Regions from separate parts of the Alteromonas sp. AWJ4_199 genome, predicted to be linked through region 3. Evidence: predicted binding sites of a transcription regulator. Region 3 holds the regulator's gene; each other region holds the start of a gene.
What was found. Region 3 encodes LexA, which represses DNA repair genes until DNA is damaged. Its sites were predicted from a motif close to TACTGTATNNNNATACAGTA; they were not measured.

Region 1: a site for LexA is predicted at 2,045-2,064, ahead of recN (DNA repair protein RecN). Genes of this name have one in related genera too.
Region 2: a site for LexA is predicted at 1,687-1,706, ahead of uvrD (DNA helicase II). Genes of this name have one in related genera too.

The regions. Positions count from the first base shown of each region.
Region 1 is NZ_JBSWUR010000002.1:114,648-117,939, forward strand. It holds gene ACXAER_RS15460 (outer membrane protein assembly factor BamE) at 1-194, opposite strand, end outside; gene recN (DNA repair protein RecN) at 319-2,004, opposite strand; gene dps (DNA starvation/stationary phase protection protein Dps) at 2,412-2,921, opposite strand; gene nadK (NAD(+) kinase) at 3,183-3,292, opposite strand, start outside.
Region 2 is NZ_JBSWUR010000001.1:2,072,150-2,075,441, reverse strand. It holds gene uvrD (DNA helicase II) at 1-1,627, opposite strand, end outside; gene cysE (serine O-acetyltransferase) at 2,141-2,938, shown strand; gene ACXAER_RS09070 (HAD-IA family hydrolase) at 3,022-3,292, opposite strand, start outside.
Region 3 is NZ_JBSWUR010000001.1:2,388,859-2,392,150, reverse strand. It holds gene coxB (cytochrome c oxidase subunit II) at 1-1,004, opposite strand, end outside; gene lexA (transcriptional repressor LexA) at 1,585-2,211, opposite strand; gene ACXAER_RS10450 (hypothetical protein) at 2,324-3,292, opposite strand, start outside.

The DNA.
Region 1 (3,292 bases), on a different contig from region 3:
TCGAATGAGTCTTGAACAACAGGGTTACCTAGTACATAAATAACTTGTTCTTTTGTCATTCCAACGCGCAGCTTTTCCACATCTCTTTGATCAAGGAAGTTTCCTTGAGGAACGTCGATTCGATAAATCCAGTTCGAGCAAGCGGTTGATGTTAGTGTGATACCAAGAATTACTAATAGGTGTTGCAACTTCATGCGTTAATTTGTCCAGTATTGCCTTTGTTAGTGTCAATGAACTTCGCTAAAGCGAATTTCGAGACTGTTTTATTGCAAGCGCGAAGGCATGCTACATTGACAACTATGACCAATCAACTGCATTTTAGTTCGATGCTGCGCTTTTAAGCAGTTCTTTTGCATTCGCTAGCGCCGATTTGGTTACTTTATCACCGGCTAACAGTCTTGCAAGCTCATCGATCCTGTCTTGCTTAGTCAGCGCCAACATCTGGGTTTCAGTACTTTCCCCGTCGGTAAGCTTGGTAACAAACAATTGATTATGTGCCTGTGCCGCTACTTGAGGTAGATGGGTAACACACATTACTTGCGATTGTTTACCTAATTTACGTAAAAGCCCGCCAACGATTGATGCTGTTGGGCCGCTAATGCCCGTATCGACTTCATCGAAAATCATAGTAGGGGTAGCGTGATGGCCGCTCGCGATAACCTGAATAGCCAGTCCTATACGAGAAAGTTCACCACCTGATACGACTTTTTCTAATTTGTCTGCATCTTGACCAGGGTTGGTAGACACTTTAAATTCTACGGTATCTAGACCTGTGCTCACCGGCTTCTTAAGTTCGTCGTATTGAATCTGAATATCCACTTTTGCGTGGGGCATATTCATCTGGCGAATTTGCACTTCAATATCTTCGCTTAGCTTACCAGCAGCACGTTGCCTGCTCTCAGAAAGCGCTTTGGTCGCGGTTAAATACGTTGCTCGTGCTTCTTCTACTTCGCCTTCAAGCGTACCTAACAGTGTTTCCTGTTCCGATAAAGCATTGAATTCGGCGGCTAGCTCTTGGTGATGCTGATAAAGTCCTTCTGGCATCACAGTATGTTTACGGGCAAGTTCCATCGCCTTCGCATAGCGCGCCTCAACTTGCTGTAAGCGAAGTGGGTCAATCTCTAAGTGATCGCAGTAGCTACGTAGTTCTCCTGCCGCTTCTTCTACTTGAATTGCTGCATCATTAAGCATTGTAATGATTGGCGTTAAACTAGCGTCGTGCGCCTCTAATTCGCCTAAACGTTCAATACTGCTTTGTATAACTGACAGTGCGTTGCCTTCATCGCTTTCATATAAGTTATATACGCTGGTCTGTGCTTGCTCTAAAAGGCTTTGCCCGTTACTAAGGCGTTTGTGCTCTATTTCTAACTCCTCAAATTCACCCTCTTCAATGGCGAATTCATCAAGTTCTTGAACCTGATAAGTTAGTAGCTGAATTCTGTCTTCGCGCTGCTGGGCTTGTTCTTGAAGCGCCTTTAATGTGCGTTGCTTATCACGCCAAAGAGAGTAGGTTTCTCTAACTTGCACTAATATGTCGTTGTGCTTAGCGTAACCATCAACTAATTCTCTTTGATGGTCTTCTTTCAGCAGCTGTAGGTGAGTATTTTGACCGTGAATGGCCAACAAAAACTGGCCTAAACCTTTTAACTGCTGAAGTGAGGCGGGAATACCGTTGATAAAAGCTTTTGAACGGCCTTCCTTTGAAATAACTCTGCGAATAAAGCAGCTATTCTCATCTTCATCTGAGGTGAGCTCATGTTCATCGAGGAAGGCTTTAGCTAATACATTGCCGTTTAAAGAAAAGTGAGCAATGATTTCCGCTTTTGCACTACCTTTTCGCACCGCATTTGCGTCGGCACGCTCGCCTAAGCACAAGCTTAAAGCATCAATAGCAATTGATTTACCTGCACCGGTTTCACCGGTTATAGCAGTTAAGCCGTTTTCCAGTTGAACCGATAATTGTTTTACAACAGCAAAATTAGAAATAGAAAGATGCGCTAACATAACCACACTCGAAAAAGTTGAACATGATGATATATACAGGAACTGATAATATATACAGTATTTTGACTGTGTAAAGTTAAGTCGGGAAAAAATTGCGTTAAAATGGAGGGGGATGCTAACAAAACTCATAAAATCAATATCATAAGTTTAGCGACTTTTGTGATGTTATGAGTAACCTGAAGATGTGAAACAATGGAAATGCGTGCTTTACAAAAATTTATACAGTACTAGGTTTAGTAAGGGTTCAGTGGCGAAAAGCCCGATTACAAAAAAAAGTTAGTAGCCAGATACGTTAACCTATTTTAGAGTTTATTGAAAACCAAACAGCAAAAAGGAGAGCCTAAGCTCTCCTTTGAAATTCTAACTATAGATAGTTAGATTAGTGTATAAAATTCAATGATTAGAGGCTATTGCTGCAATTCACCGCTGCCAGACTCAATGTGTGCGCGCACAAACCACTGAAACTGTTCTAAGTCTGCCAGTTGGCCAGTAATCATATCTTCTGATACTGGGTCAATTTCACCTAAAAGCTCTAACGCTTTTCTATGGTCACCATTTACACCGTCATATACGGCATCCAGCGCCTTAAGGTGGTCAAGTACTAAACCTTTACCCAACTCATAATCGTTCCAGCTGCGACCTTCAACAATGGCTTTCGGTGTACCTTTTGGTACGCCACCTAACGTGGCAATTCGCTCTGCAATTGTGTCGGTCATTTCGCGTACCGCATCTACCTGCGGATCCAACATCTCATGCACGCCAATAAAATTTGGTCCTACTACATTCCAATGAATGTGCTTCAACGTTAACTGTAAATCTAATAGTGCAACCAATCGCTGATCCAATACCTTGATTGTTTTGGCAGCAGCATCGTTATCCATTCCTGGGGCTGTAAATTTGATATTGGTGTTACTCATGATATCTCCTATTGAATGCAAATAAATCGGCATGATGTGGAACATCAATAGGGCTAAAGTCTCGCTAACCCTGTGCCAACAACTTACCTAGGCAGTTGCAACGGGTATGCCGAAATTTGAGATTTTTATAAGTACGCGTTTTCATTGGAGAAATCAGGGGGAGATTAAAAAATCTTTATTTTTCAAGCCTGTAGCGATCAAGAAAATGCTACAGGCTTATGTAATAAATGCACATGGAATCAACTAAATGGAGCAGGGAGGTTAGTAAAGCTTACTACCCCAACCTAACTTTTTACGAAGTACATTGAAGTAGCTGTAGCCCTTAGGGTGAACAAGATGGAGTTTGTCTACGCTTTTGTTTATTCGAATTT
Region 2 (3,292 bases), 320 kb from region 3:
CTTCAAGCGAAGCGTGGGCCAAAAACGCGGCTAAAGGCGACATCTCTTCGGCTTCTTCGGGCACGATAAAGGTTTTACATGCACTGACTAGTTCTTCTAAGTTTTCTAGTCGAGCCTGGGCCTTTTCTCCGCGTTCTGCTTGGTACATGGCGTACAGACCAGATTGACGAATCGCTTTGTCGGCTTGCTGATCAAGCGGCTCATCTAACGTGGCTTGCTCAAGCTCTGTAATTAGTAATACAAAGCTTTGCATCGCGTTTAATGCACGGCCCTTAAACCCACCTTCGTTTATAAGCAACTGGCTGGCTTGCCACATAGAACAGTTATGCATGCGTGCAGTGTCGCGCACTTGCGAAAGAGTTTTCTCACCAATACCGCGGCTTGGGGTGTTTACCACGCGCTCGAAGGCAGCGTCATCGTGAGGGTGACTTACCATGCGCATATAGCCAAGGGCATCTTTTATTTCTTGGCGTTCGAAGAAGCGCAAACCGCCGTAAATGCGATACGCCAGCCCTTCGTGTAGCAAGGCTTCTTCCAGTACTCGAGACTGGGCGTTGTTCCTGTAAAGAATGGCAGTGTCGCTAAGGGCGTTGCCTTGGTTTAGCCAGTCTTTGATTTTAGACACGATAAAGCGCGCTTCATCTAGCTCGTTGAAGCCCGCATAAACAGAAATCAGCTCACCTTGCGCATCTTCCGTCCACAACTCTTTGCCTAAACGGCCTGTATTATTGTCGATAACCGTATTCGCTGCTTTTAGAATGTTCCCGGTAGAACGGTAATTCTGCTCAAGGCGAATAGTGGTAGGCTCATTAAAGTCTTTTAGAAAATGCTGAATATTATCTACGTTTGCGCCTCGCCAGCCGTAAATAGACTGGTCGTCGTCGCCAACAATCATAATATTGTTATTGTCGCCGCTACACAGCATGCGAAGCCATGCATATTGGATATTGTTGGTATCTTGGAACTCGTCAACTAACACAGCACGGAAACGGCGTTGATAGTGCGCCAACACTTCAGGATTCTTTGCCCATAACTCATGAGCGCGTAGCAATAGTTCGGCAAAATCAACCAAGCCTGAGCGGTCGCAGGCGTCCTGATATGCCGCATAGACTTCACGCATGGTCTTTTGGATATGATCGCCGTGAGTCTCGATGTGCTGAGGGCGCAGGCCTTCGTCTTTATTGCCGTTTATGTACCACTGAATTTGACGAGGGGCCCAATGCTTTTCGTCCAGGTTCATGGCCTTCAGAATACGGCGAATGAGTCGATACTGATCGTCAGAATCAATGATCTGAAAGTTTTCAGGCAAATTAGCTTCAGCGTGATGCGCGCGTAATAGGCGGTGTGCAAGCCCGTGGAAGGTACCAATCCACATGTTGTGTAGGCTGCGACCCATCAACGACTCAATACGGCCGCGCATCTCTTTGGCGGCTTTATTTGTAAACGTCACTGCCAAAATAGAAAAAGGGGCGATGTTTTCGACTTCCATCAACCACGCGATGCGATGCACTAATACGCGGGTTTTACCACTACCAGCGCCAGCTAATACTAGGGCATTTGATAATGGGGCTGCTACTGCTTCACGCTGTTTGTCGTTAAGCTCGTCTAGCAGTCGAGATACATCCATAGTGTGGTACCTGTTAGTTGATAGTGTTGTACATTCAGCAGCGGGCTATTATGCCATCTGACTGTTAATTTATACAGTCCAGTTTTTCAGCCCTTTTCGTTAAATAAGAACGCAGTTATTTGCCAAGTTAAGCTTTGTGTTTATGCGAGTCTCTTAATGAAAGAAACGGACGCTTTAACCGTTCTAATTGAGTAGTGACAGAGCCTAGTGTGGTCGACGTAAGGCTCAAAGGTACACAAATGAAAGATACAGTTATTAGCTATAACGAATTAATACGATAAATTGATCGAATTATGCGCTTGGCAGGTATCACATCGGTATTGCATCACGCCAAACTCGGGTAAACTTTCTGCTCTCTTAATTCGGCTACCTCTGCGCTTTCTTACAGGGCGAGTGTTAGCAAAAGAGTTAAGCCATTTTAGGCAAGTTAAAAAAAGCACACGGCCCCAACTTTTTAACGACATACATTGGCACAAAAACAGCTAATTAACAGCACACTAACGGGACATGCTCATGACCGCACTTTCTACGCCCATCGATTTCTGGTCGACGCTCAAACAAGAAGCGCAAATTGTTGCTGACAACGAACCATTGCTATCTAGCTATGTGCACGCCAGTGTTCTTGCTCATCATAATTTCGAATCGTCGCTAAGCTTTATTCTGTCAAACAAAATGGCAGATGACGTGATGCCTGCGATTGCTATACGTGAGGTGTTCGACGAAGCCTACTTGTTAGAGCCTGGCATTAGCGAGGCAGCCATTGCTGACATAATGGCGATTAATGCGCGAGATGCCGCAGTGAACGACTACCTTACTCCTTTACTGCACTTTAAAGGTTTCCACGCCGTTCAGGTGCATAGAATGGCGCACTACCTTTGGGTTCACGGGCGCCACCAGTTAGCCTTATTTTTGCAAAGCCGCAACTCGGCAAGTTTTGGTGTAGATATACATCCTGCTGCACGAATTGGTAAGGGCGTTATGTTCGATCACGCGACTGGTATTGTGGTGGGTGAGACAGCGGTAGTAGAAGATAATGTTTCTATTCTTCAAAGTGTCACCCTTGGCGGTACGGGTAATGAGTCGGGCGACCGTCACCCTAAAATTCGCCAGGGTGTGTTAATTGGCGCAGGTGCCAAGATCCTAGGAAATATCGAAATAGGCGAAGGCTCAAAAGTCGGCGCAGGTAGCGTTGTATTAAATAGCGTACCAGCCCACGTTACCGTGGTGGGCGTTCCAGCAAAGGTGGTTGGGAGACCGGTTTGTCAAAGCCCTTGTGAATCCATGCGCCAAAACGTCCTAGAAGATAACTAAAATATGGGGTCAGAGTACATTTCCCCTTTTACACTTCGTAAAAGTTTAAAGTACTCTGACCCCGTTATTCATGACCCCATTATTCATAGGAAGTGGGTTAACTCTTTGAGGTTGTCTAGTGCTACGTGAGGCAATACGCTTACAGGTTCGTTGGCTAGCGTCATGGGTCTGTTACAGGCAAACCATGCAGCTTGGAAGCCAGCGTTAATTGCACCTTGGACGTCCTTTATGATGTTATCGCCTACGTGAAGAATATGTTTCGGTGCAATTTGTAAACGTGCTGCGGCTTCATCAAACATATCGCGGGCTGGTTTCATCGGCCGTGTTGTACTGGCGTGAAGAATAGATTCAAAA
Region 3 (3,292 bases):
ACGATGTCAATGTGACCTTGCTGATCTTCTAGTGCCATCTTGCTGCCTTTTAATGCCGGGAACACGCCAGGTAAACCTTCACCATTTGGCATATGGCAAGCAGCGCACGTTGCGTTGTATACTCGCTCGCCCTCTTTCATCAGTTCATCCATAGACATATTCATAGAAAGTAGACGCTGCTCTTCTTCTTTTGCTTTACGAACAATCTCTTCTTGTTCGCCCATCCACTTTTCAAACTCGGCGGGTTCTTTAGCAATTACCACAACCGGCATATAGCCGTGGTCTTTTCCACAGAGCTCTGCGCACTGTCCGCGATAAATACCAGGCTCATTCACCTTGGCCCAAGACTCGTTAATAAATCCGGGGTTGGCATCTTTTTTCACGGCAAAGTCAGGAACCCACCAAGAGTGGATAACGTCGTCAGAGGTAATAAGAAAGCGTACTTTTTTCCCAGTAGGAATAACCAAGGGACGGTCAACTTCCAACAGGTAGTTATCTGTTTTCTGAAATTTGTTTTCTATTTGCTCGCGCTGAGTGGCGAGTAAAGAATAAAACTCTACATCGCTATCCATGTACTTGTAGTGCCATTTCCATTGAGAGCCTGTTACTAGCACAGTCATGTCAGGCTCAGACGTGTCTTCCATAGCAATTAGAGTATTCGCTGCGGGTACCGCCATGAAGATAAGAATAAGGAAAGGAATAACGGTCCAAGCAATTTCAACCTTCACGTTTTCGTGAAAATTAGCTGGCTTGGCGCCACGGGACTTTCTATGTAGATACATTGAGGCGAACATCACGCCAAAAACTACAACCGCGATACCTACACAAATGAAGAACATCAGCATATGCAGGTCGTAAACCTGCCCGCTGATGTCGGTGGCACCGCGCCTTAAATTAAGTGAAGAGGCCTCTTCACTGACTTCTTGGGCAAGAAGCAAAGGGGAAAAAAGCAAAAACGGTATTGTCGAACACCATTTTGCGAAAACGGTCGTTAGTTGTTTCACTCAGCACCTCCGTAATAGCAAGACCAAAAACGCTGATTATTTTGCGCGATGCCCTACCAAATGGTTTGCGAACGATTGACCCATCACCTCAACTTGTAAAACAAATTTAGAGTCATTGTTATTATTTTGTTAATCTCTGTATAAGAATTGCGCAATAATGTCGTGCCGTCTAGTCTTTTCTATTAAAAATTTAACGAAGCGGTTAATTTTTAATCATTTCCGTGGCAGCCTTACGTTACATATTGGATGGAAAAAGAAATGAGCATGTATTAAGCGAGAATAAAATCAAACGTACATTTTGAACAACACAAAGGTTCTACTAGCAATCATTTGATTATAAAATCAACAACTAATAGGTTATTAATATTTATTTTCAAACAAACTTTAGAATAATGAATGCATATTCAGTAGTTCATTCACAGGCAAAATACGCGTAATACGCTTTCTGATAGTCATGGTTGGGTTCGCTTTTTAAAGGCGGGCTTAGTCACCCTAACTCCAGAAAACTGGTAGAAATAAAGCAATAAAAGGCATAAAAAAAGCGGCTAGTGCGCCGCTTTTCGTTGAAGGTGTTAAAACCTTACATCCAGTCCGCGTTTCTTATAACGCCTACTGCAATCCCCTCAATAGCAAAAGGTTCGTTGGCTAGGTCTACTCGAATAGGTGCGAATTCTTCGTTTTCGGCATGAAGTAATACTTCACGACCACGTTTTTCTAAACGCTTTACCGTAACATCTTCGTCTACACGTGCCACAACGACCTGGCCATTGTGAACATCGGTGGTGCGATGCACAGCAAGGAGATCGCCATCTAGAATACCGATGTCTTTCATACTCATGCCGTTAACACGCAGTAAAAAGTCTGCTTGAGGTTGAAACAGTGCAGGGTCTACCTTGTAGTGTGATTCTACGTGCTCTTGCGCCAAAATTGGCTCACCCGCCGCCACACGACCAATGAGAGGTAGGCCTTCTTCTTCAGGTACGTCATTTTCGAGAGGAATATTGAGTTTAATACCCCGAGAGGTACCCGGCAGAATTTCTATCACGCCTTTACGCGCCAAGGCTTTCAAATGTTCTTCTGCTGCGTTGGCAGAACGAAAACCAAGTTGACGAGCGATTTCCGCACGCGTAGGCGGCATCCCCGTTTCTTGCATGGTGGTTTTGATAAGTTCTAAAACTTCGGTTTGTCGAGCTGTGAGTGGGCGCATAAAAGACCTGTCTGTTCATACAGTTCCTGTAAGTATATACACCTAAAACTAAATAACAAGCACTTGCCGCGTCTTTTGCTACAAGCAATAGACAGCGACAAGTGTATTACCCTTATTTCACAAGAAGGGCCATGTTCGGATTACCTATTTGAAGCTCTACTTCGCCGGCATTGTTCTTTCGGGTACGCATACCATCGACATGATTAATGCCAATGGAAGGGCTACGCCAAATGACATGTCCATTGATATCTATTTCAGTGACTCGGTAAGCAACGTTGTCATAATATCCATACGATGAGTCATATTCTTCAGCTTGGTAAATGCCAAGTATTGATTGATTAGACGATGTCGTTGGAATAACGGCTATATTTTGAAGATCGAATGTAGGCGTTATGGCGTCTTTAAGTACTAAGGCGTCATTTGTTACGTCATAAATATTTATTCTATTGTAGTTTCTATCTAAGCATGCAAACTCAGAGGCGTCGTCGCCATCAGCATTAATTCTTATCAATTGACTACAAGAAACATCTAGTTCATTCAGTCCGACAAACTCGCCATCTTGCATTGTATAGAGCTTTAATGATTCATAGCCACTAACAGCAAAAAAGTGTTCGCCATTATTGGTGAGCTCAGCGACAGCATCAATTGAAAACTCATTGATGACAGAGTCAATGAGCACTTGGTTCTCAATATCGAATGCTTTGAGTCGATTGTTTTCAACAATGACCGCATCAACAAAATTATCGTCATTCACGTCTACAGCTTCGATGAGTGAGACTTGGCTGTTTTGATTTTGGCTCAGCGACCACTGAATTGAATTATCTGACAACTTAACTACGTTGAATGATGTATTGCTATTCAAAGCTCCTGTGAATAATTCACCCAGGCCATCATTATTATAGTCAGTAACAACGGGTCTGCTATAGTCAAAAACATCGTCGCCGAGTTCGTCGCTAAGGGTAATCTCATTCTCCATGTTAACTGACAGCATCTGAATTGATGTGTAGTAGTTAGTTGTCTCACTCACAAAGACAGCTCTTTCATCATTATCACCAAAAGGGGCCCAGCCGGCAGCAAAGTA